DNA from 2 places in the Paenibacillus sp. FSL H8-0282 genome. Region 1 is predicted to be linked to the other one. Evidence: predicted binding sites of a transcription regulator. Region 1 holds the regulator's gene; the other holds the start of a gene.
The links. Region 1 encodes Rex, which represses fermentation and respiration genes when NADH is low (regulators of the CRP and FNR family bind a similar motif). Its sites were predicted from a motif close to TTGTGAAATATTTCACAA; they were not measured.

Region 1 (15,206 bases):
CCCCAGGAGCAGAATCAGAACTGACCCCAGGAGGATCCATTTTTTCCTTTTCTTCAAGGTACAGCTCCCTTTCTAGTAATATATCTTTTTTGATTATATAACACACCCGCGTGTTTATCCAAAATTTCATAATTTTCTAGCTTTCCCAGTCTTAAAAATGCACAAAAGGCCGCAACTTTTGCTAAAAGCAAAAAGTCACAGCCTATTATTTATTCGTTATTCTCCAGACTTAACGCTTCAATAAACCTTCGAAGGCTTCTTGCGCTTTACGCCGGATAGCTTCCTCATCCAGGGTTAAGCATTGTCCATGCTTGATGACCTGTTTACCATTCACCCACACATGCTCAACATCCTTAGCGCTAGCAGAGTAAACTGCATGAGACAACAGATCTGTGTGTGGCAGCAAATGCGGCTGATCGATATCAATAGCAATGAAATCAGCTTTCATCCCTACAGCAAGTCTGCCTACATTATTTAAAAAGATGGACTGCGCGCCATATTCTGTAGCCATACGCAGAGCTTCTGGAGCAGGGACAGCCGTTGGATCACCGCTGACACCCTTATGAATGAGAGCTGCAAGCCGCATCTCTTCAAACATATCCAAGTTATTGTTACTTGCCGCGCCATCCGTGCCAAGAGACACCTTCACACCAGCTTTTAGAAGATCAGTAACCCGAGCCACTCCGCTAGCCAGCTTCAAATTACTGCCCGGATTATGAGATACACCCACATTATGGCGAGCCAAGATCTCAATCTCTTCATCATTTAAATGAACACCATGTGCAACTATCGAGGGACGTGTGAACATTCCAAGCTTCTCTAAGTGAGCTACAGGACGTAACCCGTAATCCGCCACATTTTGTTCCACTTCACGTTTCGTTTCGGACATATGCGTATGCATCGGTAAATCCAGATCATGCGCTGCCTGCACGAACTTAACCAGGAAGTCCGGAGGGCAAGTATAAGGGGCGTGTGGCGAGATCATAGTAGTAATTCTACCGTCAGCCTTTCCATGCCAGTTACGGGCAAAAGAAATCGCTTCCGCAAGCTTGTGATTCTGTACATCCTCTGGACATAACCCGATCACACCACGCATCAATACGGAACGGATACCTGATAACTCAGCTACCTCGGCTACTCGGTCCATATGATCATACATATCGAGGAAGGTCGTAGTTCCACCCTTCAGCATTTCCAATACAGATAAGGAGGTTCCCCAGTATACATCATCACCGGTGAACTTTTCCTCCATCGGCCACATTTTCTCCTGAAGCCACACTTGTAGCGCTAAATCATCTCCATATCCACGCAGCAAAGACATCGCCGCATGACCATGTGTGTTTACAAGTCCAGGCATGAACAGCAGACGGCTGCCATCAACCACTTGCACTCCAGCTTCCATCTGAGGCTCTTCTTTTCCTATGTAAGTGATTAAATCATCTTCAATAGTCATATATCCACTCAGAACCGGCTCATCCGTTTCCGGAGTCAGAAAATACCCGCCCTTAATTATCGTTTTATTGTTGTTCATGTTCACTTTCTTCCTTTCCATCCCGCAAGTAATAAGCAAGACTTTGCAGATCAGTTGTAAAATCAGCTGCATGCACCCGGATATTCGGTGGTGTCTTCAGAATCACAGGGGCAAAGTTCAAAATCGCTTCAATCCCAGAAGAAATGAGGATATCTGCTACATTTTGAGCTTCTGAATCAGGTACGGTAATAATGGCAATGCGAATACCTTGCTCACGAATTGTGCTGCCTAGTTCATCCATCGGTTGCACAGTAAGGGAGTTGATCTTACGTCCAACCTTAGGAGCGTACGAATCAAATATAGCCGTGATTTTCATAGTATCTTTGAGATATGCATTGTAATTAGACAAGGCATGTCCGAGATTACCTGCTCCAACTAAAGCTACATTAAGCTGTTGATCCAGCTTCAGGATATGACGGATTTTCTCAATAAGATACGTTACATCATAGCCGATACCTTTTCTGCCGAAGTCACCAAAATATGCTAAATCCTTACGAATCTGTGCGGGATTAAGATCAAGCTTTTGCCCAAGTTCCTGAGAGGAAACTGTTAATATTTCGCGATTCTGGAGATCATTCAAAAAACGCAAGTACACAGGCAGTCTGCGAACAACGGCTTCTGATATTTTATCCGATTTCATATTTTCCCTCCTAAAAATAGTAATGTTCTTGTGAAAATCCATATTCAAACGTCTACCTCTCCTTATTAAGGACGGTACTGTAACACACCGCCCTTAAGGATAAGGAGGAGCTAAACTGAAGACGAGCGTTTTAAGAAGCGCCGCCATCCTCTAGCCATTCCGCTATGCGAGGGACCATTTGATCAGTAAGCATATGCTCCATTTTGGGACCAGGCAATGAATAAAGGAAATACTTCCCGTAATGAGATTCAATAACCCTCGTATCATAAACAATAACTATTCCGCGATCCTGCGCCGTGCGAACCAGTCTTCCGAATCCCTGCTTAAAACGAATAACCGCTTGAGGAACAGATAATTTCATGAACGGATTCTTCTTCTGGGCCTGCAATAACTCAGACTTCGCTTCCGCCAACGGGTGATTCGGTGGTTGAAACGGAAGTCTCACGATGGCCAGGCAAGTCAGTGCTTCACCTGGAATATCTACACCTTCCCAGAAGCTGCTCGTCCCCAGCAATACGGATGCTGCACTGTCCTGAAAGCGGCGGATCAGCTTGCTCCGGCTGCCACCTTCCACGCCTTGACCAAGCACCGTAATCTCTTGTGAGGCCAAAGCCTCTTTAAGCGGATCATATACCTGACGCAGCATTTTATAAGAAGTAAACAGAACCAGCATCCGCCCACGTGTTGTTTTAGCAGCTTCCGATAATGACTGTACGAGTGTATCGACAAATCGAGCATCGCCCACACTCCCCTTCACACTAGGAAAATCACGCGGTATAACTAGCAGTGCCTGCTCGCGATACTTAAAGGGAGATGGAAGGAGTGAGGTCATTAGACGTCCCTCTTCTACAGCTTCGTTAAGTCCGAGATTATCAATCATAAATTGAAAAGATTTATCTACAGATAGCGTCGCCGAGGTAAGCACGATGCTTTTTTTCTTATCGAAGAACAACTCTTTAAGCTGGCTGCTAACATCCACAGGGACGGCATACAGCTGTAGGGATTTGCTGCGGTAATTTCCATTTGCCTCCAGCCAATATACTACATTATCGTCATTCAGCCCCATAAAGAATCTTACTTGCTCACGTATGGAAGCCAAATCTTTAAATAAACCGCTAATATCAGTAACAAGGCTGTCTGCTGAGGATTGGCTTTCCTGGTCACGCATCTCGTTAAGCATTTTATCACCCTTACGGATGATGTCGCTTAACGTCAGATTCATAGTGTTCTCTAGCGCAACCAATTCATCCCAATCCTTCGGCTTACGGGCGGGAAGCAACCGCATAACCAGTTGTCCCGCTTCTCCTGCCCCTGCATCACTGCGTTCCGGCAATAGGCTGAACAGCTTGTCGCTGAGTGCATCCCAGGTTTCTTTGACGGTAAGCAGATCCGGGTAGATCCGATCGATGACTCCGCTCCATTCTGAAGCCTCTTCACTGCCTGACGACTGTAATATCTGACGCAGAGCAGGAAGCTGTCCGTTTCGGCTATCTTTATACAGTCGCGATAACGTGTGTGCCACAGTGAAATGCTTCATATGCATGCCAAGATGTTTACCAGCCACATCTTCTAAATGATGTGCTTCATCAATGACAAGATGCTCGTAAGCCGGAAGCAGCTGGTGCCCAGCCTTAACATCTGCGAATAGCTTGGAGTGGTTCGTAATAACCACGTCAGCAATCCCAGCTTCATGCTTGGCCCTATGATAATAACATTTGCGGAACCAAGGACAAGAACGGCCCAGACAGGAATCGGTATCGCTTGCCACCGTCTCCCAGAAGTCACCGCCCCGGCCGCTTAAATTCAGCTCTTCATCATCCCCTGATTCACTTTGAGTGAGCCATACAATCATCTGAGCTGCAGTAAGCGCATCTTCCCTTGGGCTTATAAAGTCCTTCTTATTAATTTTATGCTCAAACTTACGCAGACACAAATAATGCCCTCTTCCCTTAAAAATAGCAGCTTTAAACGGAAAAGGAACTACCTGCGTTAACAAAGGGATATCCCGCTCGCGCAATTGGTCCTGCAGATTAATGGTATGAGTGCTGACCATGACTTTTTCATTGGTGCGAACGCTTTGATAAATGGCAGGCAACAAATAACCGAGCGATTTACCGGTTCCTGTGCCCGCTTCGATCAGTAGGTGTTTGTCTTCGGCAAGTGCCGTCATCACCTCATTGATCATAATATCCTGAGCTTCCCGGCTTTCATACTGCGGTAATGTGTCTTTAAGTCGTTTGGTTACTTCGTCCATATAATCAGTAAAAGATAAATTCGCTAGCGGATTCTCAGCATGCTCATCTCTAGGTGGCGCTAACTCCGTCCAATCTCCTACTGCAAGCGCTAATTGACGATAGAAAGTCAGATCACCTTCGGGCTGTAGCGTTTCCGCTTCCCGCTCTCGCAGCAGACCATCAAAGTACCAGCCCAGATCACTATCCTCTTCGGTAAACAGCTCACAGAGTCTCTGGATCGTAAGCAGCGGCAGCTCGTAGAGCTCCTCCAGACATTTCAGCAGCACTAAAGCAGTCGCAAGTGCATCACTATCTGCCTGATGCGGACGATCATGTGTCACTCCAAAATGAGCACTGACAGAGCCAAGTTGATAAGATGTGAGCGAAGGAAAGCAAATTTTCAGAAAATCAATCGTATCCAAAATCCGCCCTTGAAATGGCAAATAACCACAACGATCTAAAGCATTTTGTAAAAAATGGAAGTCAAAAGCGACATTATGCCCTACGAGCACAACATCATCCAAGAGCGGAACAAGCTCCATCATCATCTCATCCAGCTCAGGCGCATCCTTCACATCATCATCGGTAATCCCCGTCAGACCTGTTATAAAAGGAGGAATCGGCGTTCCGGGCTTGACATAGGAACCATATACCCGGGAGATGGACCGGTCTTCTTCTATAATTGCAAGGCCAACCTGGATAATTTCACCCACGGATTGGGTTCCTGTTGTTTCAAAATCAAGCACGGCAAATTTCATTATAATTCTATTCCCTTTCAATTGAGACTCTTAATCAGCATAACAGAAGTTGCGAAAAAAGGCGATGCACACCACTGGTTCAGGGGATGCATCGCTTGAATGGAAATTTCCAAAACCGTTATTCTTTTACAAAAGGGAAACCAGCTGATTTCCAAAGTGCAGCTTCCCTCCACGACGGCGGCATACCTCTAAGTTAACGTTTGGTTCCGGAAGCGCAGGGTCATGCTGCAAAGCAAGATCAAACAATTCCTGCGCTTCATTGAAACGTTCCTGTGAGGCTCGTATGCACCCTAAAGCATTATAAACCATGGCTTTCAGCTTGGTTTCCCGTATCAAGCCCAGCATATGGTTCAGATGACTCCAAGCGGCCTCACCGTCACCTTCCTGCAGATAAGAGATGGCTAAATATAATCGAGCAGCCAAGCTATCCGGGTATTGCGCAATAACTTCTTTAAACTGATCAATACACTTTCCATACATCAGCAGCTTATAATACCCCTGACCTCTTACAAAGCAATCCATACACAGCTCTGGTGCTTCCTGTTCCGGCACTTCCTCTTCGACCTCTGCTGTAAAATCAGCACTTTCGCGAAAGGAACTAAGCTTCTCAGCAAAAGCGAGCCATTCATCCATCACTTTATCGCTCAGTCTATGCAGCATATTATAATTGCATAAAAGCTCGTTCCGGCGGGCACCCTCCGCTGTAGGGTAATCTGTTACGATCTCCTGAAGCACCTTGTTCATTTCAGCAAACAAATGTTGAAACATGGGCGATCCCCCCTTACTGAAGATGAAATCAGTTCAGCTTGCCTGACTTCATTTTCTGCGAGATCGGGGTCTTTCATCCCTGCCATTCATTACATGGCGTAAGTCCATACATTAAGCGATTGTAGCATGCAATTCATGATCAGCCAGCTTCACTGGTTTGTTATTCTCATCCACGAATACCACCGTTGGCTTATGTGACTCCAGTTCTTCCGAGGACAACATCGCATAGGAAATGATAATTACTGTATCGCCCGGCTGAACAAGACGAGCTGCGGCACCATTAAGACAGATCACTCCGCTTCCACGCGGTCCAGGGATTACATAGGTTTCCAGTCGTGAACCATTGTTGTTATCCACAATTTGAACTTTTTCATTCTCAAGAATGTCCGCGGCTTCCATCAAGCTCTCATCAATGGTAATACTGCCCACATAGTTCAAATTCGCTTCCGTTACTGTTGCGCGGTGAATTTTGGATTTCATCATATGTCTAAACAAGTGCAGCAACCTCCTTTGGAATAAATACATTATTATCAATCAAGCGTGTTCTGCCAAACTTTACGGCGAGCGCTATAATAATTTCCCCATCCACTTCTGATAAAAGAGCTTCATCCTCTAATCCTTCAAGATCCGGGAATGTTAAGATCTCCGCGTAATCAATCACCGCTAAAGGAGAGCTGGAAATAACCGATGTCAACAATTCCCGCACTTCAGCAACGGTTGTTACTTTTCCTTCTTCAATGGACTGACGTGCTTCACGTAAGGAACGAGATAACACCAATGCCTGACTACGCTCCTCTGGAGTCAAGAATACGTTACGTGAGCTAAGTGCAAGTCCATCCCCTTCACGAACGATCGGACAAGGAATAATTTCGACATTCATATTAAGATCGTACACCATTCGGCGAAGCACAGCAACTTGTTGAGCATCCTTCAGCCCAAAGAAAGCATAATCCGGCTGTACGATATTGAAGAATTTATTAACCACTGTGGTTACACCATCAAAATGCCCAGGGCGGGAAGCCCCACAAAGCCGGGTAGTAAGCCCCGAGACCGAGACCGTAGTCCGAGTAGGCTGCGGATACATTTCTTCCACACTGGGGATAAATACAATATCTACTCCCTCACGTTCAGCGAGTTCCAAATCACGACGCTCGTCACGCGGATAGGAATCATAATCCTCGTTTGGCCCGAATTGCAAAGGATTCACAAAAATGCTCATTACCACTGTGTTGCTCATTTCTCCAGCCCGGCGAAGCAGACTGGCATGTCCGTCATGCAAATATCCCATTGTAGGAACGAACCCAATCGGGGTGTGGCCACCTTGTCTCATATACTCCAAAGCTTCGCGCAGCTGCTCAATGCTTCTGACGACTCTCATTTATTTCCCTTCCTTTCTTGCAGCGCCATATAAAGATTCCAAAACCGTTTCATCTGCATTAAAAACGTGGTCTTCATCTGGGAAGGAACGTTCCTTCACTTCCTTCACATATTGGCTGATGCCCTCACGGATTACATTACCCACTTCCGCATAGGTTTTGACAAAACGTTTCTCACGGTAAGGTGAGGCATACCGCAGCAAATCATGGAAAACCAATACCTGTCCATCACAGTAACGGCCTGCACCGATACCAATGGTTGGGATGCTAAGCGCTTCAGAGATCGCTTGGGCTACTTCTTCCGTTACCAGCTCCAGAACGATTGCAAAAGCACCTGCGGCCTCAAGCGCCTTAGCTTCATCCATCAGGCGTTGCGCATCTTTGGCATCTTTGCCTTGAATCCGGTAGCCACCAATCATATTCACAGATTGCGGAGTAAGCCCGATATGTCCCAGTACAGGGACTCCCGCAGCTACAACCGTAGCTACAGTATCACAAATCTCGAGTCCGCCTTCCATTTTGACGGCATGAGCCCGCCCTTCCTGCATTAATCTGCGCACACCCCGCAGAGTTTCATCTACACTTCCGTGATAAGTCATAAATGGCATATCCGCCACGATAAAGGTGCTTTGTGCTCCTCGAGTTACCGAGCGGGTATGATACACCATATCTTCAATCGTTACCGGTAAAGTTGTATCGTATCCAAGGACTACATTCCCAAGAGAGTCACCAACCAAAATAAGGTCGATACCTGCTTCTTCTGCAAGAACTGCAGACGGATAATCATAAGCGGTCAGCATGCTCAGTGGCACACCTTCTGCTTTCATTTTTTTCATTTTCACAATATTTAGCGCTTGTTTGTTTGCCATTTCTCTTTTCGTCCTCCTTTTTAAGTAACCTGCCCGTAAAAATCGCAACAAAAAAACCTTTTAGCAATCATTTGCTAAAAAGGTCCGAAGGGCAAAAAAGAGTCACTTGCGATCGTCCCTTCTGTCTCGGTCCTTACGGCTCAGAGCAGAATCCAACGTAACCGTCAAACGCAGTTATGAAGGTATTTCCAATAATAAAAATATAAAAAAGTTCTTCAGTTCAAGAGTACAGTTCGATAAACGATACCGCCTCCGACCCATAGTATAACAAAAAAAGCTCGGAATTACACGAAAAAAATATGACAAGGGATGATACCCTTGTCATATAAAAAATATTATAAAAGTTCAATCTCACCTGAGCATACGTTAGAGATCTCTCCCAAGCTGTTTTTAAGCAGCAGACCCCCCATTTCATCCAAACCTACTACCACACCTTCAGAACGCCCCTGAGAGCTATTGAGTGCGATCTGGCGACCCAAAGTCACTGACATGGACTCCCAGAGCTCTTTGATGGGTTTAAAACCTTGCTTCATGTACAAATTGTAATGCATCTCCAGCTCGTCCAAAACCGCTTTTACCAGCTCAGAACGGTCAACTGGAGCACCACCCCGCTCAATCCGAAGTGAAGTCGCGACCTCCTGCAGATGATCAGGATAATCTTCCTCTGTCATGTTCGCGGAAATGCCAATTCCAGCAATGCAATAATGAAGCTCCCCTTCTCTTAGAGAAGATTCGAGTAAAATCCCACAAATCTTACGACCGCCTGCGAGCAGATCATTCGGCCATTTAATGCCGGCATCTACACCTGTTACCCGTCGAATTGCCTTACAGACGGCAACCCCAGCCAGCAATGTCAGCTGCGGAGTCACCGACAAGGGTAATTGGGGCCGTAACACAATACTCATCCAAATGCCCTTGCCACGGGGAGAAAACCACTTTCTTCCCATTCGGCCGCGGGCACCCGTCTGTTCCTCCGCGATGACTGTTGTCCCTTCCGGCGCGCCGTTTTCCGCTAAAAACTTAGCTTCTTCTTGAGTGGACACCACAGATTCCAGCAACTGAATGTCACCTACCCAATTCGAAGCGGAGGTCTCTCGCTTCAGCTCAGTTAGCGACAGCGCTTTATCATCGCTCATGTCCATCCATCCTTTTTGCTTCAAGCAGCAATAATTGTTTATCGTTAGGTAAATCACCTGAAGCGACCGCTTGCAGGAGTCCATTTAACATTTTGCCTAGCCATGGTCCCGGACGTTTATCCAAAGCCTCCACCAGCTCATTGCCTGTAATCTCAAGCTCTGAAAGGCTGGTTAGCGGCATTTGAGCGATCCATTCTCTTGCCGCTTGTACATTTACAGTGGCAGGTGAGGTTGAGGCCTCTGACGATTCCACGACGGAAAAGACAGAAGAAGCCGCTGTTGAAACCACAGCGGGAAGCGCAGGTGCGGCGGCTGGCAGGATCGCCAGCAGCGAGAGCCACGCTTCGGCAGCTTCCACGCCGAAGGCCAGCACGGCGGCGATCCATTGCCGCCGCAGACCTTCCATGCCGCCCGTACCCGGCGGCATGGCCTCTATTGCAGCGGTCCAAGCTTCGCGGACCCGAAGCACCTGGACGACGCCGCTCCGCGTCGTCCCCGAGAACGTCCATGCCCGCAGCAGCACATCGGCCTCTTGGGCCGATTGCTTCAGGGCATGGAGGAGAAGCGCCCACCGCAGGCGGGCGCTCTCCAGTTCCCCGATCCCGGCCGTTGAGGCGGCGGCAGCCGCCATATCGGTTCCGGTCCAGGGGAACGGGGCTTTGCCGCGCGCCAGCAGCTCGCAGCGCGCTAGCATGCCGAGGCCGCGCAGAGGATGCGGCCCCTCGACGATACGGTCCAGCTCCGCGCGGACACGCTCCACAGCAATATGCGCCAGCTTATCCCGCTGGCGCATCAGGCCCCTCCACGTGTTCTTCGCGATGGAGAAATCCAGCACCGATGCAAAACGAATGCAGCGAAGCATACGAAGTGCATCTTCGTCAAACCGCTCCTCCGCATCGCCTACACAGCGAATCACCTGCAGCTGTAGATCCTTCTCACCCTCAAAAGGATCAATAAGTTCCCCATTTAATCCACAGCAAATCGCGTTGATCGTGAAATCACGACGACGAAGATCCTCCTTCACATCGTTGACGAAAAAAACATGCTCTGGACGACGATGGTCTACATAACCACTCTCTGTCCGGTATGTCGTCACTTCAAACCCACAACCATCCTGTATCACGGTGACCGTACCATGAGCTAATCCTGTTGGCACACTGCGCGCAAAGATAGCTATCACTTCCTCTGGCAGTGCTGAGGTTGTAATATCCATATCATGCACTGGCCTACCCAATAGCTCATCGCGAATACATCCTCCAACCCAATAAGCCTCGTGACCATTTTGGGTTAACTCGGAAATTACAATCTCCGCTGCAATTGCCATCGCAGAAGGTGCCATTGTCCATTCCATATATGACTCCTTACCCCCGAACTGGGTCCAGTCCAAGTACCTTGCGCCCCAGCACCCGGTAATAAATATCTTCATATTGTTTCGTTATCGAATCCTTACAGAAATCTTTGCAGGCTGTTTGTAAACAAGCTTCTCTGAACTGTTGCACCATACGTTCATCCGACAGGAGCTTAACTGCATATTTAGCCATAGCCGTTGTATCGCCAATCGGTGCAAGGAATCCAGTCTTTCCATGCTCTATAAGCTCAGGGATGCCTCCGGTTTGCGAGCCAATCGTCGGTACGCCGCAAGCCATTGCTTCCAGAGCAACCAGACCAAAGCTTTCCTTCTCGGAAGGTAGCAGAAGCAGATCAGCTAAAGAGATCACCTGAGCGATTTCATCCTGCCTTCCCAGAAAACGAACTTTATCTTCCAGACCCATTTCGCTAATTTTGGCTTGAATTTTGGGAAGATCCGGACCTTCACCTACAAGCAGCAGGCGTGAAGGCAGTTCACGATTCACTTTGGCAAAAACGTCAACAACATCGCTGACTCTTTTTACAGGACGGAAATTACTGATATGCATCAGAATCTTTTCATCAGGCGCTGCGAAATCTCCCCGCAGATCCGTTACATCACGCGGATAATAGACCCGATGATCCACGAAGTTATAAGTGAGATCAATGTCGCGGGTAATATCGAGTACGTCCCGTGTTTCTCTAATAAGATCCTGAGAGACCGCCGTAACGGCATCACTTTCATTAATCCCCAGACGAATCAAATCTTTAAGCGATTCATCCTGACCAAGCACCGTTATATCCGTACCATGCAACGTAGTTACAACCTTCATATCGTTCCCAAGCATTTGCTTTGCAAGGAAAGCACACACTGCGTGTGGCACTGCATAGTGAACATGGAGAAGGTCCAGATTTTGCATTTTGGCAACCTGAGCCATCTTCGTAGCAAGCGCTAGATCGTACGGGGGATAGCGGAATACATAATAATCGTTTACTTCTACCTCATGGTAAAAAATATTTTTCTGAAACGTTCCCAACCGGAACGGGATACTATGTGTAATAAAATGAACTTCATGACCCTTCTCGGCCAAGAGTTTACCTAATTCAGTCGCAACTACGCCTGAACCGCCAAGAGACGGATAACAGGTAATTCCTATTTTTAGCATATGATCCATCTTCCTGTCTCCTTCTTCTCCAGTATTGATTCGTGTAATGAATCATCTATTGTTTGTCGGCCGCTTTCAAAAAAGCGAAGCGAACACCGTTTCTTTCAAAATCACACAGGACTTCATTTCTCTAAGCTGTTCAAAAAAAGCTCTCAGGAGCGCAATGGCGTATTCATTCCAAGCGCTCCTGGATCAATCATAATCAGCTTATTATATTATCATACAAACTTCGTTATATCCGTTCCTTAAGTAAACAATTCCACCGTATGAGGTACCTTGGTTGCAAACCCTTCTGCATAAGGAATCAGCCTGCGCTGGCCAAGCAGCATATCTCTCGAACGGACTCGTTCAATGTAGCCTTCCGTTAACGGTGTGGATACAGCATCCTCACCCGGAGGTTTGGTGAACTGCGAGCGATAGCAGGACAATGCCTGCTCCTTCAAGCCATATTGTTCAGTAACATCAACAATAAGATCGGTACGTCCTAAATCATTGATAAAATAGAAGTACAGCTGTGGAGCAGGAATTGCCGGCTTGTCCGGCATATATTTACGTAGCTTGGCATTAAACACAGCCTCTTCCACCAGCTTGCTACAGGCGATATGATCGGGATGACGATCCTCCCAATAAGGAGCAAAAACTATCGTAGGAGAAAAGCGGCGAATTTCAGCAGTCACAGCCGCCACATGCTCTGCTGTAATAAAAAGCCCTCTATCTGGCAGACCCAGGTTTGTCCGCACGGATGCTCCGAGAAGGTCTGCAGCTTGCTGCGCTTCTTGCTTGCGAAGTTCTACTGTACCGTTCGATGACATTTCCGCGGCTGTTAAATCGCAAAGTCCCACCTTAAGTCCCGCAGCGGTATGTTTCGCAATTGTTCCTGCCATACCAATCTCCGCATCATCTGCATGCGCACCAAATACAAGAATGTCCAGCTTCATTCATCAACACCTGGTTTGTATTTGTGAACCAGTGCACGCCAAGCAAAATCACCACGATCAATCGCCTTCACAAGAACCTCCGCTGTGGCAATATTCGTAGCTACCGGTATCCCGTATACGTCACACAAACGAAGCAGAGCTGAAATATCAGGTTCATGTGGCTGCGCCATTAATGGATCCCGCATGAAAATAATAAGATCCAGTTCATCCTGTGCTACCATTGCACCGATTTGCTGATCTCCACCTAATGGACCAGACATGTAACGATGAATTTTTAAGTTAGTTACATCCATAATCCGTTGGCCAGTAGTCCCTGTAGAAAATAGTTCATGACCTTCAAATACATGTTCATAAGCTAATACAAAATTTACGATTTCATCTTTTTTACGATCGTGGGCAATAAATGCGATCTTTAACATGGTGTTCTCTCCTGTCTATTCTATAAAGTGCTCGAATCCATAGATCAAGCCTGTATATCCCATTACCTTTTCAATACCCATCTTAACGCCTGGCATATATCCTGCACGCTCATAAGAATCATGGCGAATCTTCAAGGATTGTCCGAATCCACCAAAAATCACTTCTTCTTGAGCAAACACGCCAGGAAGACGGACACTATGTATCCGGAATCCGTTATAGTAACCACCACGGGCACCTTCAATGGTTTCTTCCTCTTTAGGATTACCTTGACGAAGTTCCTCACGAACTTCCGAAATCATCTCTGCGGTTTTGACCGCAGTTCCGGATGGAGCATCCAGTTTCTGGTCACCATGATACTCTATAATTTCCAGATGCGGGAAGTACTTTGAAGCTTGTGCCGCAAATTTCATCAATAGAATAGCTCCAATGGAGAAATTCGGAGCAATAAGTCCGCCAATCCCCTGTTCTTGACACTGCTTGTCCAGTTCCACCATCTGCTCCGGTGTGAATCCGGTTGTACCGATAACCGGACGCACTCCGTACTTAATAGCTAGCGCTGTATTCGTATACGCTGACTGCGGTGTAGTGAAATCGACAAGGACATCTCCGTTGCTTCCCGCGAGGGCGGCCTCAAGATCAGAAGTTACAATAACGCCTGAGTCTTCCAGACCTACCAGACGCCCTGCATCAATATCGCCCGAAGAACGATCTACTGCTGCTGCTAACTCCAGCTCTTCGTCCTGCAATACAAGTTTAACAACCTCTTTACCCATTCTTCCGCCTGCGCCGGATACAACGACCCTGATCTTGTTATTCATATTTTTTCCATCCTCGCTCTCACTAGTTATATAGTTATTGCATATACGATTGTATGGATTTCTGAAGGTCTCTCATCAATTCCCGCAAGCCAGAATCATCCGGATGTAACGAAATCACTTCTTTTAAGGCAGTCATAGCTTGTAAATGTTCATTCACTCGGCTATGCGCGATAGCAAGCCATACATAAGCATCCCCATATAATGGATCAAGGGTAATAGCCTCTTTGAGCAGTGTAATCGGATGATAAGGGTTGCGAGTTTTGTTATCTTCATCTTCTATCAACCGTTTGGCTTCTTGTACATGCATCATAGCCTGCAAATGCTGCAGATGCAGACTATACTCAGGTTTGCTGGTGTCCAGCTTTACAGCAGCCTGAGCATGAACTAAAGCTTTATCTAGCATACCACTGCGGGCATACGTTATGGAACAACGATATCTAACCTCGGCATCAGCAGGGCTTGCTGCAATTGCAGACTCGAAGCAAACAATAGCTTCGGCAAAGTCACTGCGCAATATCGAGCGGTAGGCCTCTCTTACATAATCCTTATGATCCATATACACACCATCCTCACGGCTAAATCCCGTTCGTTTGGTACAGCATATGTTATAGAGGCCTAATCGGTGTCTTTCGGCGTCCAACGTCCCGCATCACGGGTATTAAATTTATGCATTACCTTATTATGCGCTTCCGTCAGGTCTATCCCGAGAGAATTTGCAAAACAAACGGTAATAAACAGAATATCTCCCAGTTCAAGTTCAATGGAATTCTCAGCTTCATCAGACTTCTTAGGCTTCTCGCCGAACTCATGATTGACCTCTCTAGCCAGTTCTCCGACTTCCTCGGACATGCGGGCCAGCATAGAGAGTGGACTGAAGTACCCTTCCTTAAACTGCGATATATAAGCGTCTACTTCACGCTGTATGTCACCAAGACTTTTGTCCATAAAATGTAACTTCTCCCCCTCTGTATATCTTGCCTTCTGTTTGCCCCTATGTTATCGTAAAGACGTTTTGAAGACAATCTTTTTTGAATATTTTAACACACGCAAGAAAAGGTATACTTATTATAGGAAAAGAAAAACTGCCTACAAAAGGCCTAACGAGGGATTTCATGAATTCAAAAAAGGTAATTACAATCAGCAAGACAGTCGCTCCCATCTTGCTCGGAGCCGCAGTATATGCCTTCGGGCTACTGTATTTCATC
Region 2 (15,206 bases), 2.2 Mb from region 1:
GCGCAGACAACGTTTATGAAGATTGCTTCAGCACCAAGCTTCATCCGGAGGGGGAGTGAGGTCATTCCAATAACCTCTAGCAATCTGCCGATAGGAATCATTAAAGATATTGATGTGGATTTAATCAGTATGCAGCTTCGCCCCGGCGATATTTTAATTATGATGACCGATGGTATTTATGATGCGCCTGGATATGCCGTTAATAAGGAGATATGGATGAAACGGATGATCCAAGAGCTTGAGGGTGATGATCCTCAGGATTTAGCGGACAGCCTGTTGGAGAAAGTGATCCGTTATCAGGGCAATGAGATCCTTGATGACATGACTATTGTCGTCAGCCGTCTTGATCATTTTCATCCGGAATGGTCCAGCCTGCATATGCCGGGCATCGGTCGTATGGAGCGCCCGCGTACGGTAAGTTAGTTATTTTAGGTTTAGGTTTAGTAGGTTTTAATGTTGGGCACGCGCGAAGCGTCGTGTTGCTTGTATAGTTTAAGGCACGCGTAAGATATCGTGCTGCTTGGGGGGCACGCGCGAAGCGTCGTGTTGCTTGTGAGTTTGTAGCACGCGTAAGACGTCGTGCTACTGGAGGCAGTCGAGGCGAGTCCGTGATGTGTAACTCGCCGGCCTGTACTATTCTCGTTTCAATGGTCGGCTGACTTGGGACGGAATCTGTAGATCTAAACTGTTTACTAGTGAAGGTATGGAACGGAGAGAAAGTTTGGAGCTGTAGAAGCGGAGCGTTCGCCTTTGTCCTCGGATTCCAACCGCGAGAGGCGGTTCTAATCAAGGAATCTGAGGACAACAGCGATCGAAAGCCCAAACATTTCTCGCAGTTCCCCTATTCACTAACCCCCTCTGTTTTGATCTAGACTCCCCACTTAACATCAACCGTTTGAAATCTCTCATTTCTGGATATGCTAGAAACAGAGGTTCAAACAAAGGGGGAGTTGAGGGTTATGAAGCAAATTATGCTCATTACTGACGGTTGTTCGAATGTAGGAGAAAGTCCGGTGTTGGCAGCGGCGCATGCCCTGCAGGAGGGAATCACCGTAAATGTGGTCGGTGTAGTTGATTATGGTACGATCGGTGAAATCGGCAGCCGGGAGATTGCCGACATTGCCAAGGCCGGGGGAGGCCTTAGCCGAATAGTCGGAACACCACAACTGGCGCAGACGATTCAGATGATGACACGCAAGACCGTGGTTCAGACGATCCAGCAGGCGGTTAATAAAGAGGTAAAAAAGATACTAGGCGACGGCTCACTGGATCAGCTGCCTCCTGTTCAACGTTCACAGGTTGTTACAGTTGTAGATGAACTGACAGAAACAACGCCGCTGCGCATTGCACTTCTTATCGATGCCAGTGCCAGTATGAAGCCTAAACTGGGTGCTGTGGAAGATGCAATCCGCGATTTGGCACTCAGTTTAGAAGCACGGGAAGGCAAGAGTGAGATCGCTGTGTTTCATTTTCCCGGAAATAACAGCAGTGAAGATGCCAAGCTTGATCTAGATTGGACGCATGACATGTCAGGTATTCGTACGCTATTCTCTAAATTACACATGAGAGGCGCAACACCGACTGGCCCAGCTATTTTCAAGGTGCTTGAACATTATCGTTATGATACACTGGATGAACATCGTGGACGCCGACTAAGCGATGACCACGACGAAAGAGAAGGGATGATTGGTGGGTATGTCGTCTAATCCGTCCTATCCTACTGGTACCTTAATTAACGGCAAATGGCGGGGTAACCGTTATGTCGTTGAGCGGATGCTGGGAAGGGGCGCGAACGGAACCGTATATCTTGTGCAAAGAGAAGGCAGACGGGAAAGGTACGCGCTAAAAATCGGATACGATACACTTGAACTTCAATCGGAGATCAATGTACTGACCTCGCTGCAATCGCGACGAAAGCGGAATGAACATCGGGCTCGTCGTGAGAATCCATTGTCTTCTTATTTTTTGGAAGCGGATGATTTTGCGAATGGGGATAATATCCCCTTCTATGTGATGAGGTATGTTGAAGGCAAACCGCTGCATCATTTTTTATCGAAAAACGGTCCCGATTGGTTAGGCCTGGTAGGTCTTGGTCTGCTTGAAAAGCTGCGCACACTGCATGAATGTGGATTTGTGTTCGGTGATTTGAAGCCCGAGAACGTCATGGTATCTAAATACGGTGAAGTGGAACTGATCGACTTTGGGGGCACAAGCCCTATTGGTCGTAGCGTGAAGCAGTTTACCGAATGGCATGATCGTGGTTTCTGGAATGCGGGCAGTCGAATCAGCGATGAGGGTTACGATCTTTTCGCATTTGCTGTGCTGTGTCTTCGTTTGCTCAATGAAGAAGGGCTCAAAAAGGCAGCCTTACAGCTGCCGCAGACGAGAAGTGTGGACGAATTATTTAAGCTGGCTAGAAATTTACCCAATAAGAAACTATCCTCCTGGATTTGTATGGCGTTAAAAGGGGGGTTCTCAGGCTCTGCGGATGCTACTGAGGTCTGGCGAAACCATATTTATAACTCGCGCAGAAAGCGCCCGGATAGTATGGACACCCCCCGGTGGTTAAAAAATGCATTCGCATTGTCTTTGTTTTTGCTCGCCTTTACGATTTATTGGGTATTCCGTTTTTGAACTCATACATATAGTTGGAGAGAGAGGGGGGCGCATATGGAGCAAATGAATGGACTGGTGGAGTCTGTATTGGAGTCAGCAGCCGAGCATGAGCTGTGGGCGCCCCATGACACCATTGTAGTCGCAGTTTCCGGCGGCCCGGATTCTGTGGCTCTTTTGCATGTTTTACATGAAATATCTTTAAAATTTATACCGCTTACCTTAATATGTGCTCATGTGAATCATGGATTTAGGCCGGAGTCGAAGGAAGAGGCAGAGCTCGTACGTGGTATGGCTGAAGAATTGGGACTGCCCTTTGAGTTTGCGGAATTCGATATTCCCTCCTTGGCTAAAGAGAGTGGACTTGGTCCTGAGGGTACTGCACGTGAGAAGCGGTACGAATTTCTGATTGATACGGCGCACCGATATGGGGCGCGTTCTGTTGCTCTGGCTCATCATGCTGATGATCAGGCAGAAACTGTAATTATGCGTCTATTACGCGGAAGTGGCTTATCTGGACTGTCGGGTATCAAGTGGAAAAGAACAGAAAAAAAGGTGGAACTCATTCGCCCATTCCTACGTATTAACAAAACAGCACTTTTAGGGTTATGCCAAAATGAAGGTTTCACTTATGCTGAGGATGCCACCAATCTGCTGACGAAATACAAGCGGAATGCCATTCGTTTGGAAGTTCTTCCTTTTCTGGAAAAGTATAATGGCAGAGTGAGGCAATCCCTCGTACAGCTTGCGGAAATTGCGGGAGCTGAAGATGAGTATATGGAGACGTCTGCGGCAAAATGCTTTGAAGAGCTAGTTTCGGAAGGGGATGGGAAATACACCTTTAACAGAGCTTCATTTGCTGCCATACCCTCCGCTTTACAACGGCGTTTGATTAAACTAATATTAAATTATCTGTCGGCGGATTTATCTGCCCTTGATTTCCCCAAGATTGAAGCTGTACGTCGGGGAACGCTGCAGAGCTATCCCACCACCTGGAGCTTGGATTTGGGTGGAGGCCTGACTTGTGTGCGGCAATATGATAGTATCTTGTTCTCGTCCAAGCCCACGACGCCACAGGCAAGCTATACATATCGTCTGTTTTTACCGGACTCTGAGCTTAAATTGGAGGAAATAGGTAAGGTGATGTCGATGGCGGTACTGGAGAGAGAAAACTTTTTTGTACAGGGGGAGGATTATGGGAAGATGTCGGCTTGGTTTGACCGTGATGAACTGGTCTTTCCACTGACGATACGATCCCGATTGCCTGGAGATACCATAAGGATCATGGGATTAAACGGAAGCAAAAAGGTAAAAGATATTTATATTGATGATAAAATACCTGCTTCCGAACGGTCATTGATTCCCCTCGTTTGTGATGGTTTGGGCAATATCGTCTGGATTCCGGGCGTAAGACGCTCGATGCATGCCGCAGTAGGGCGGCACACGACCTCCGTACTTCTATTGTCTCTGGCAGAGCTGGATGACCACGAAGTCACGTAATGGTCGAAGTAAGTCTTTCATAGTATAACTTAGGAGGTTTCGCAAGTTGCAAAACGATATTCAAGAAGTATTGATCACCGAAGAGGAACTTCAGCAGAAAATTAAGGAGCTCGGTCGAACACTGAGCGAAGAATACGCAGGTCGTACCCCTTTAGTAATTTGTGTACTAAAAGGTGCGTTTATATTTATGGCAGATTTGGTTAAAGCCATTACAGTACCTGTTGAGATGGATTTCATGGCAGTGTCCAGCTATGGAGCATCCACCAAGTCCTCTGGAGTAGTCAAAATTATTAAGGATTTGGATGTATCGGTAGAAGGCCGCGATATCTTGATCGTTGAAGATATTATTGACAGTGGTCTTACACTCAGCTATTTAATTGAGTTGCTCCGCAACCGGAATGCTGCTACTATCTCTGTGGTTACCTTGTTTGATAAACCATCAGGCCGCACTGTTAATCTTGAAGCCAGCTACACAGGCTTCGTGTTACCTGACGAATTTGTAGTAGGCTACGGATTGGATTATGCCGAGCGGTATCGGAACCTCCCATATGTTGGAGTACTGAAACCTGAGATTTATTCCAATTGAACTAAGGACTGCCTCGATCATACGGATCGGATACCCACAACTTCCTTTATTTGAGGTGTCCCAAGAGGCTATGGTACAATAACTTGAGTGTTGTGAGAGGAGGTAGGGGATGAATCGGTTCATCCGGAATTCTGGTTTTTATTTGATTTTATTTTTAGTCGTGGTGGGTATTGTCCAGTTTGTGAGCAATGGAAATGAAGCCGCCGATTTCCCTAGATACGACGAGTTACGGCAGGAGATCAAGAACAACAATGTGAAGGATTTGACGGTTCAGTTTGAGGGTAATGCCTTTCTGGTCACAGGCGAGTATAGAGAGCTGCCTGCCGATACTAAATCGAAAAGCTTCTCCACATATATTCCTCCTACAGATGCCGCTATCAATGAACTGATTCAAGCCAGTGATGTTAATGGGATTGAATTAACTCAGAAGAAAATGGAAGGTACCAGCATTTGGCTGACATTCCTTTCTTCAATTATCCCACTGGTAATTATGTTCATCTTGTTCTTCTTCCTGTTTAACCAGGCGCAAGGTGGCGGCGGTAAAGTCATGAATTTCGGCAAGAGCAAGGCTCGGTTATATAATGAAGAGAAGAAGAAAATCAGCTTTGAGGATGTAGCAGGGGCGGACGAAGAGAAGCAAGAGCTTGTCGAAGTCGTTGAGTTCCTAAAAGATCCACGCAAATTTGCAGCTGTTGGCGCACGTATTCCTAAGGGCGTATTGCTTGTAGGTCCTCCGGGAACAGGTAAAACATTGCTTGCCCGTGCGGTAGCAGGTGAAGCTGGCGTTCCTTTCTTTAGTATTTCCGGTTCTGACTTTGTGGAAATGTTCGTGGGTGTCGGTGCTTCTCGGGTACGTGATTTGTTCGAGAATGCTAAGAAGAATGCTCCATGTATTATCTTCATTGATGAAATTGATGCTGTGGGTCGTCAGCGTGGCGCCGGTCTTGGTGGCGGACATGACGAGCGTGAACAGACGCTTAACCAATTGCTGGTTGAGATGGATGGATTCGGTGGTAACGAAGGCATTATTATTGTAGCGGCGACTAACCGCGCTGATATACTTGATCCGGCATTGCTTCGTCCAGGACGTTTTGACCGTCAAATTACGGTTGACCGTCCTGATGTGAAAGGCCGTGAAGCTGTACTTAAGGTTCACGCTCGTAACAAACCGCTTACGAAAGATGTAAGACTGGATGTTGTTGCTAAACGCACAACCGGATTCACAGGTGCTGATCTGGAGAATCTGCTGAATGAGGCAGCTTTGCTAGCTGCACGTCGTAACCGTAAAGATATTTCCATGATTGAAGTGGATGAAGCTATTGACCGTGTTATCGTAGGTACTGAGAAACGCAGCCGTGTGATCAGTGACCGCGAGAAACGTATTGTAGCTTATCATGAAGCAGGCCATACTATTGCAGGTTACTTCCTTGAGCACGCTGATATGGTGCATAAAGTTACTATTATCCCACGCGGACGTGCAGGCGGATATGTTATTATGCTTCCGAAGGAAGATCGGATGATCGTTACCAAGCAGGAGCTTTTGGATAAGGTTACTGGATTACTTGGTGGACGTGTTGCTGAAGAATTGTTTATTGGTGAGATCGGTACGGGTGCATACAGTGACTTCCAACAGGCTACGCGCATCGTGCGTGCCATGATTATGGAGTACGGTATGAGCGATAAGCTTGGACCTATGCAGTTCGGATCTTCTCAAGGTCAAGTATTCTTGGGTCGTGATATTGGGCATGAACAGAATTACAGTGACTCCATTGCTTATGAGATTGATCAGGAAATGCAGAACTTTATTACTTCGAGTTACGAACGTTGTAAAGATCTGTTGATCAAACACTCCAAAGAAATGCACTTGATTGCCAATACATTACTTGAGAAAGAAACACTTGAGCTTGATCAGATCACACAACTGATTGAACAAGGATTCCTTTCCGAGGATGGTAAACCAGAGGGTGGCGAAGGTGTTGCCCATGAAGTTGGCGAGCCTGTCATCGACAATATCGGTGATGTGCGAGTTCGCATTCAAGGCAAGCCTGAGGATGAACAGTCCACACTTCCTGACCTATCGAAGGATATCCCGAATAACCCTGATTCTGAGGGTAATGACGGTTCTGACGATGACAATAAAGGTGGGGGCACTAGCCTTACCTAATTGGGTCCACCATTCATATGATGTAAATTTATCCGGAGAACGTAACTGTTCTCCGGATTTTTTATTTTAATTTTTAAGGGATTCTATGCCTTAAAGCCTGTCCAGTTACATTGACAGGGGCTGGAACGTTGTGTACATTAGTGATTAATATTACTTACTATTTATATCAGCATGTTCATTTTTTCACCATGATGGCGCATGCCATTTGATAACATCATGTCGGCGAAAAGCCGCGAGGATTTAAGGGGGAGAACAATCGGTGGAAGCTCTGGCGCTTGAGCGCAAGCAGGAACAGAATCGAGAACTTCGTAAACGTCTTGAACAGCTTAAAAAGGAACGAAACGCAATCATTTTAGCTCATTATTATCAACGTGATGAAATTCAGGAGGTTGCCGATTTCCGGGGCGACTCTTTTTTACTCGCTCAGAAAGCTGCAGAGACAGATGCGGAAGTTATTGTATTCTGCGGTGTTCATTTCATGGGGGAAAGTGCAAAAATTCTAGCCCCGAACAAAACCGTCCTTATTCCTGATGAACGTGCAGGCTGTCCAATGGCAGATATGGTCAATGTAGACGGTTTGCGTAAGCTAAAAGCTCAACATCCAAATGCTAAAGTAGTCACTTATATCAACTCGTCCGCCGAGATTAAAGCAGAAACCGATATTTGTTGTACCTCTGCTAATGCTGTGAAAGTAATCGAATCCCTTGATGCCGAAGAGATTATTTGGGTCCCAGATAAGAATCTTGGTCAATATGTACAAGATCAGACGGGCAAGAAGCTGATTATTTGGGAAGGCTATTGCAACACTCACGACATGTTGACCGTCAAAGATGTAGTAGAAATGAGAGCAAAATATCCAGATGCGGAATTTGTAGTTCATCCAGAGTGTCGTCCTGAAGTAGTCGCCATGGGTGACTATGTAGGCAGCACTACATCAATTCTGGAGTATTGCCGGAAATCGGATCGTAAGCAATTTATCGTTGGAACGGAAGATGGTACCGGATATCAGCTTCGTAAGGATAGTCCAGATAAAGAATTCCATTTTGCTACCAAATTTCTTGTTTGTCCTAATATGAAAGTTAATAATCTAAAAAAACTGGTGAAATGCCTGGAGACGATGAAGCCACAAATCTATGTACCGCCTGCTGTCGCCGACAAAGCCAGAACATCCCTAGAGCGCATGCTACAAGTCCGGTAGCATGCGCTACTCTTTCGTTGAAACAGGTGAAAAGCGGTCATGATTCCACAATATTTGGTTGATTTTGATCTTCGGGATATTCCTACGGTAAAGACAGATTGTATTGTTATTGGTTCAGGGATTGCCGGGTTATTCACAGCTATTAAAGCCAGTGAAGATCGGCGTGTCATAATGATCACAAAAAAATCAGTAATGGAAAGTAATACTCGCTATGCACAGGGGGGGATCGCAGCTGTTATAGCTGAGGATGATTCCCCTGCTTACCACCGGCAGGATACCTTAATGGCCGGAGCAGGTCTTTGCTCCTCAACAGCTGTCGATGCACTTGTTAATGAAGGGCCGGAAGGCGTTCATGAGTTAATTCGCTTAGGAACTCTGTTTGATAAGGAAGATGGGGTACTGGCTTTGACTCAGGAAGGTGCACACAGCCACCGCCGTATTTTGCATGCTAATGGGGATGCTACAGGTTATGAGATTGTTCGTGCATTGGCGGAACAGGTAGCCGAACATGAGAATATTGAGGTCTGGGATGATCATTATGTTATCGATCTCATCACTGAAGGTGGAGAATGTGTAGGCGCATTATTGCAACGGCCCGGTGGTGGAAGGTTGTTCCTGCAAGGGGATGCGACCATTTTGTGCTCTGGTGGAGCAGGACAATTATATCGATACACTACCAACCCAGAAGTAGCTACAGGAGATGGTGTAGCGATCGCCTATCGCGCTGGGGCTCATATACGAGATATGGAATTTATTCAATTTCATCCTACAGCACTTAGTTACCCGGGAGCTCCTAGATTTTTAATCTCCGAAGCTGTGCGTGGGGAAGGAGCAGTCTTGCGCAATATTAATGGAGAACGGTTCATGGAACGTTATCATGACCTGCTTGAGCTAGCTCCGCGGGATATTGTAGCACGAGCTATTGTAAGTGAAATGGAACATACTAAATCAACGTTCGTTTATTTGGATATTACACATGAATCTCCAGAGATGGTGAAGCATCGGTTTCCCACAATATATGAGACATGTATGGGCTATGGACTGGATATTACAAGTGATTGGATTCCAGTGGCTCCCGCTGCGCATTATATGATGGGGGGGATTAAGACCGATCTGAATGGAGAGAGCACCATCCCACGTCTGTTTGCTTGCGGAGAGGTTTCCTCCACAGGCCTGCATGGCGCTAACCGTTTAGCTAGTAATTCATTATCTGAGGCCATTGTATTCGGACAGCGTATTATTGATCGGATTCATGAGCTTTCCCCGCTGGACCGTGATGTTTTATCGGTTAACAGTAACGAGGGACGTGTAGATTCGCCAACTCAAGCTATTGTGGAACGTCGTTTGAAGCTACAGAAGGTAATGGTTCGATATGCCGGACTACGTCGTAACGAAGAGATGTTACTTAAAGGACTAGATGAATTAAAACGACAGCTTCCAATATTTGGATCAGCATTGTCCAAACGTGAGGAATATGAATTTGCTAATATGCTGACCTGCTGTTTGCTTGTGACAGAGTCTGCTCTGGCACGGGAAGAGAGCCGTGGGGCGCATTACCGTGAGGATTATCCGCAGCGGGATGATGATCAGTGGCGTAAGCACCTGCTTCAAATTCGCGAACTGGGAATAGTGGAGGAATTAAGCGATGATGTTTAATGGTTACAATGAAGAGCTAGTACAATCCATCAAGGCCTGGTTGCGGGAAGATGTTGGTTCCGGAGATGTAACCACGCAGATGACGATTCCAGTGGGCCATGAGTCCAAAGGGATTATTCATGCCAAGGAAGACGGTATAATTTGTGGCATTCCAATTGCAGAGCTGGTCTTTGAAATTGTGGATCCGGCACTTAGTTTTACAGCCCTTGTCGAAGAAGGCCAAGCTGTAACTAAAGGGACAGTAATTATTGAGGTTGAGGGCAGCACACATGCAATTCTAACAGGTGAGCGGCTTGCGCTTAACTTGATGCAGCGTCTTTCGGGTGTGGCATCACGTACAGCTTCTTTCGTGCAGGTGCTGGAGGGATTACCGACTCGTCTAGTAGACACACGTAAGACTACACCAGGTCACCGGATGCTAGAGAAATATGCTGTTCGTATTGGTGGAGGCTATAATCACCGTTTTGGCTTATATGATTCAGTTATGATCAAGGATAATCATATCAAAGGCGCGGGTGGTATTCGGCAGGCTGTAGGTCGTGCCCGGAAGAACATCCCGCATACGATGAGCATCGAAGTGGAGACCGAGAATTTAGAGCAAGTCGAAGAGGCGCTGGCAGCAGGTGCTGATATTATAATGCTCGATAACATGTCTAACGATATGATGAAGCAAGCTGTGGCTAGGATTAAATCGAAAGCTCCGCATGTTAAGACAGAGGCTTCTGGCAATGTATCGTTAGAAACCTTACGCGGGATTGCTGAAACGGGTGTGGATGTGATTTCTGTCGGGCGCCTTACGTACTCCTTCTCCAGTCTGGATATCAGTCTAGACCTTAATGCCAAGAAGGAAGGGCCTTTGTCATGATGCTTGCTGTCGATATCGGTAATACCAATATTGTTCTCGGTGTATATAGAAAACGCGAATTGCTGCATCATTTTCGGCTAAGCACTGCGCGTCAATCGACCGTGGATGAATATGGAGTAATGATACACAATCTTTTTCACATGTCAGGTATATCTGTCAAAGACGTTGAAGGTGTAATTATATCTTCGGTTGTTCCGCCACTAGTTAAGACTATTGAGGATATGTGTATTAAATATATAGGGAAAGACCCATTGATTGTTGGACCAGGGATTAAGACGGGGCTTAACTTACGTTATGAGAATCCGCGTGAAATTGGCGCAGACCGGATTGTTAATGCAGTTGCTGCGATTGAACAATACAAATGTCCACTTGTCGTTGTTGATTTTGGTACGGCTACGACTTTTGATTGCATTGATGCAGGTGCTAATTATCTTGGTGGCGCGATTGTCCCCGGTCTAGGCATTTCAACGGAGGCATTATACCAGCGGGCATCTAAGCTGCCGCGAATTGAATTGGAGAAGCCTAAAAAGGTCATCGGGCGTAATACGGTGCACGCGATGCAGGCCGGGATTATTTTTGGCTATGCGGGTCAGGTTGAGGGCATTGTTAAACGAATTAAAGTCGAGATGAACGCTCCCGAACTGAAGGTTATTTCGACCGGAGGCCTTGCCTCGCTAATTGCGGGTGAAACGGACTGTATCGATGAAGTAAATCCTATGTTAACGCTAGAAGGATTAAGAATTATTTACGATCGTAACCAATAAAGATAAAGAAGCCTAAAAGGCGAAGAGATAGGAGGGCTATGCACCCAATGGAAAAAAAGAAGGATCGACTAATCCGCGGCACGGCTCTTAATGGTAAAGTGAGAGCGTTTGCTGTCCGCACAACTGAATTGGTTGAAGAACTAAGACGCAGACACGATACGTATCCAACGGCTACAGCCGCAATGGGACGTACAGTTACCGCTGCAGCCATGATGGGCGCTATGCTCAAGGGTAGTGAGAAGCTGAGTATTATGGTTAAAGGGAATGGACCGATCGGACAAATCGTTGCAGAATCCAATGCATTGGGAGAAGTGCGTGGTTATGTGCATAATCCTCATATTCATTTACCGAGCAATAGCATGGGGAAGCTGGATGTAGCTGGAGCGGTGGGAACTGAAGGGTTCATTGATGTTATAAAAGATTTAGGTATGAAAGAGCCGTACAGAGGTAGTATTCCTATTATCTCCGGGGAGCTTGGCGATGATTTTACCTATTATTTTGCGGTTTCTGAGCAAACTCCAGCTGCGGTCGGCCTAGGTGTACTGGTAGATACCGATGAGTCAGTAATTGTGGCTGGAGGATTTATTGTTCAGCTTCTTCCTGGTCTGACTGATGCGGAGATCACAGAGATTGAAAAAGCTGTAGGGGCGATGCCTTCTGTAACAGCGCTTCTCGATCAGGGGCTGGAGCCAGAAGAAATGCTGCGCTACCTGTTGCCGGATGCAGTGGTTATGGATGAACTGGATATTAACTTTGCTTGTCAGTGTTCGCGTGAGCGGGTAGAGCAGACATTGGTTAGCTTAGGACGGGATGAACTGGAGAGATTAATTGCAGAAGATGAACAGGCTGAAGTCGTATGCCATTTTTGCAATGAGGCTTATGTTTTCAATAAGGACGATTTACAGGTCATTTTAGAACAAGCGAATTCGTAGGGTATTGGGATGATGACGAGACAGGAACGTGCACTTCGCAATACGGTTATTATTCTAGCTGTAGCAACTTTAATGCTCGGGGGTCTATTATTCTGGAGTTTGCGCGCCATGGCCCTTCTTAAAGGAGATACAACAGACAATGAATCACCGGATGTAGCGACTGCAGGCGGACAACCGATAACGGATCAGCAGTGGATGGATGAGCTCAAAAAAAAGCATGGAGAAGAAGTGTTAATCAGTATGCTTAACCATATTGTCGTGAACATGGAAGCTAAGGCATTAGGAATTACCGTGACAGACGATGAGGTTAAGCAGGAACTGGCACGCACTATAGTTGGGTACGAATCAGAAGCGCAATATTATGCTCAAATGCAATCTCAGCTCGGATTATCTCGTCAGGAAGTGTTCGCAGAGACAGCTTATCGTCTGTCCTTACAAGCGATAGCCACGGTGGGCATTACAATCAGTGATGCCGATATAGATGCTTATTTAGAGCAAAATGCCGAGCGCTTCATTCCAAAAAAGGAAATGCAGCTTTCTATGATCAAGGTCTCATCCTATGAGAAAGGCCAGCAGGTAATGGATCGCTTGGAACAGGGTGAGGATTTCGCTGATTTGGCTAGGGAAGTGTCTATTGATGATGAGAGTCGGCAGCACGGAGGCAGCTTAGGCAAAGTAGAGGAAGATGACCCTTTTTGGCCAGAGGGAATGTTAAAGACTGCCGCTGGATTGGATGTGGGTGATATAGCCGGTCCAATCGAGACAGGGGAAGACTTCGCCATTATCCGCTTGGAGAGTATTCACTCTCCAGAAATGCCGGATCAGAAAGAAATTCGGGCGCTTGTACGTCAAGAGCTGGCTTTGGAGCAAGCCCCTCCCTTGCAGCAGGTGGAAAGCGATTTACGCAATAAATATGAGGTATCAATAAATATTGACAACAGCCTGCAAGATTGATAATATGATATTAACGTAAACCCTACCGTTTTAGTCGGAAATAACTGACGGTGGTCAACAATTTAAACTCCATACACAGAAGCATAAAGTCATAATTTACGTTCTTATATCGCATTTATCATTCTAAGGAGGTTTTTGCTCATGGCTAAAGTCGTTAACAACGTAACAGAATTGATCGGAGGTACTCCGCTCGTTCGTTTGAATCGTCTGGCACAGGAAGGCTCCGCAGATATTTATTTGAAATTGGAATATCAGAACCCGGGATCAAGCGTAAAAGACCGGATTGCAATCAGCATCGTGGAAGAAGCTGAGCGTGAAGGTCTACTGAAACCGGGAGGTACGATTGTAGAAGCTACTAGTGGTAACACTGGTATCGGCCTGGCACTTGTAGCTGCTGCTAAAGGTTATAAAGCAGTTATCGTAATGCCGGAAACAATGAGCTTGGAGCGCCGTAATCTCCTTCGCGCATATGGAGCGGAATTGGTGCTGACCCCAGGATCGGAAGGTATGAATGGTGCGGTTAAGAAAGCAGACGAAATTCTGAAAGAAAACCCAAGCTATTTCCCATCCGAGCAATTCAAGAATAAAGCGAACGTGAAGATTCACCGTGAGACTACTGGACCTGAAATTATTGACGCTATTGAATCCATCGGCGGTCCTTTGGATGCTTTTATTGCAGGTATCGGAACAGGCGGAACGATCACTGGTGCGGGTGAAGTGCTGAAAAGCCAATATCCTGATATTAAGATCTATGCTGTAGAACCTGCTGCTTCCCCAATCTTGGCTGGAGGCAAACCAGGTCCTCACAAAATCCAGGGTATCGGAGCTAACTTCATCCCTGAGATTCTGAACCAAGATATCTATGATGAAATCATCCACGTTGAGAATGATGAAGCTTTCGAAACTGCACGTCGTGTAGCTAAAGAAGAAGGCGTCTTGTCTGGTATTTCTTCAGGTGCTGCTGTATTTGCCGCTCTTAAAGTAGCTAAAGATTTAGGCCCTGGCAAAAAAGTAGTAGTCATTATCCCAAGTAACGGCGAACGTTACCTGAGCACACCACTTTACAATTTCGAAGCGTAATTGTTTGCAATAACGTAAATCTATAAGAGTCTTCATACCACTTTTTTGGTGGTGATGGAGACTCTTTTCGTTGATTTAAAAGGCATTTGGTACTTTGCATATATGGCAGGCTAGACGTGGTAATTTTATTATTGTTGAAAAAAGCTCTGGTTTTTGCAGAAAACGAAAAAATCATAATAATTTCCTATCGCTGAGGGCTTTTCAATAATGCCTTAAGTACAGTATACTGACAGGCAATATACTACTGACGATTTAAAATAATTAAAGTCTGGACAAAACTAAGCAAATGCTTACGAAGCGAGTTTTATTGCGAAGTGATGTCTACGAAGTAATGGCTTCATAAAACTAAGCAAATGCTTACGAAGCGAGTTTTGTCTCGATGATTAAACTGTAAGATGATGCTAGACAAAACTTAAGCAAATGCTTACGAAGCAAGTTTTATTGCGAAGTGATTTCTACGAAGTAATGGCTTCATAAAACTTTTAGGAGGATGGCTTTGGAAATCATAACAACCTGGAACGAGTGGGAACAATGGGCTGCTGAAGACTGGAGCATGTTTCCCTTGATTATAAAATCACCCCGGTGCACCAACGAATTACCCGCGGCCTGGGAGCAAGCCTGGGAGTTAGCTTCCCAGTATTCTGTAGTTTTAGAAAGTGGTAAGGGTGGCCGTTATACGTACTTGGGCTTAAATCCTGTTTCGATATTGAAAGGCAAGGAGGATAACGCGGAAGTATTTAGCTTCCCTACTGAATCTTTGGAATCAGCATCAGTGGACGAGGAGAGGACACCTGAGGCAACAACACTGCATGGACAACCGCTGGAGCTACTGCAGCAATGGATGTCGGATTTTACGTCGCCTAAGTTAAAGGATGAAGATGTTCCTCCTTTCTC

Region 2: the regulator Rex is predicted to act here: its motif matches at 7,035-7,052, upstream of nadA (quinolinate synthase NadA).

Annotation. Positions count from the first base shown of each region.
Region 1 covers NZ_CP150146.1:4,622,625-4,637,830, forward strand. Annotated here, with positions in the region: gene NST94_RS20000 (DUF5590 domain-containing protein) at 1-57, opposite strand, end outside; gene NST94_RS20005 (amidohydrolase) at 230-1,531, opposite strand; gene NST94_RS20010 (redox-sensing transcriptional repressor Rex) at 1,518-2,171, opposite strand; gene dinG (ATP-dependent DNA helicase DinG) at 2,302-5,163, opposite strand; gene NST94_RS20020 (hypothetical protein) at 5,290-5,931, opposite strand; gene panD (aspartate 1-decarboxylase) at 6,043-6,426, opposite strand; gene panC (pantoate--beta-alanine ligase) at 6,419-7,309, opposite strand; gene panB (3-methyl-2-oxobutanoate hydroxymethyltransferase) at 7,310-8,176, opposite strand; gene NST94_RS20040 (biotin--[acetyl-CoA-carboxylase] ligase) at 8,512-9,312, opposite strand; gene NST94_RS20045 (CCA tRNA nucleotidyltransferase) at 9,302-10,663, opposite strand; gene bshA (N-acetyl-alpha-D-glucosaminyl L-malate synthase BshA) at 10,674-11,834, opposite strand; gene bshB1 (bacillithiol biosynthesis deacetylase BshB1) at 12,071-12,763, opposite strand; gene mgsA (methylglyoxal synthase) at 12,760-13,182, opposite strand; gene dapB (4-hydroxy-tetrahydrodipicolinate reductase) at 13,198-14,001, opposite strand; gene NST94_RS20070 (tetratricopeptide repeat protein) at 14,036-14,557, opposite strand; gene NST94_RS20075 (nucleotide pyrophosphohydrolase) at 14,617-14,946, opposite strand; gene NST94_RS20080 (YitT family protein) at 15,114-15,206, shown strand, end outside.
Region 2 covers NZ_CP150146.1:67,826-83,031, forward strand. Annotated here, with positions in the region: gene spoIIE (stage II sporulation protein E) at 1-423, shown strand, start outside; gene NST94_RS00320 (VWA domain-containing protein) at 960-1,706, shown strand; gene NST94_RS00325 (serine/threonine protein kinase) at 1,690-2,634, shown strand; gene tilS (tRNA lysidine(34) synthetase TilS) at 2,671-4,113, shown strand; gene hpt (hypoxanthine phosphoribosyltransferase) at 4,160-4,699, shown strand; gene ftsH (ATP-dependent zinc metalloprotease FtsH) at 4,809-6,863, shown strand; gene nadA (quinolinate synthase NadA) at 7,123-8,061, shown strand; gene nadB (L-aspartate oxidase) at 8,101-9,717, shown strand; gene nadC (carboxylating nicotinate-nucleotide diphosphorylase) at 9,707-10,582, shown strand; gene NST94_RS00360 (type III pantothenate kinase) at 10,579-11,346, shown strand; gene hslO (Hsp33 family molecular chaperone HslO) at 11,394-12,278, shown strand; gene NST94_RS00370 (peptidylprolyl isomerase) at 12,288-13,232, shown strand; gene cysK (cysteine synthase A) at 13,374-14,312, shown strand; gene NST94_RS00380 (anthranilate synthase component I family protein) at 14,803-15,206, shown strand, end outside.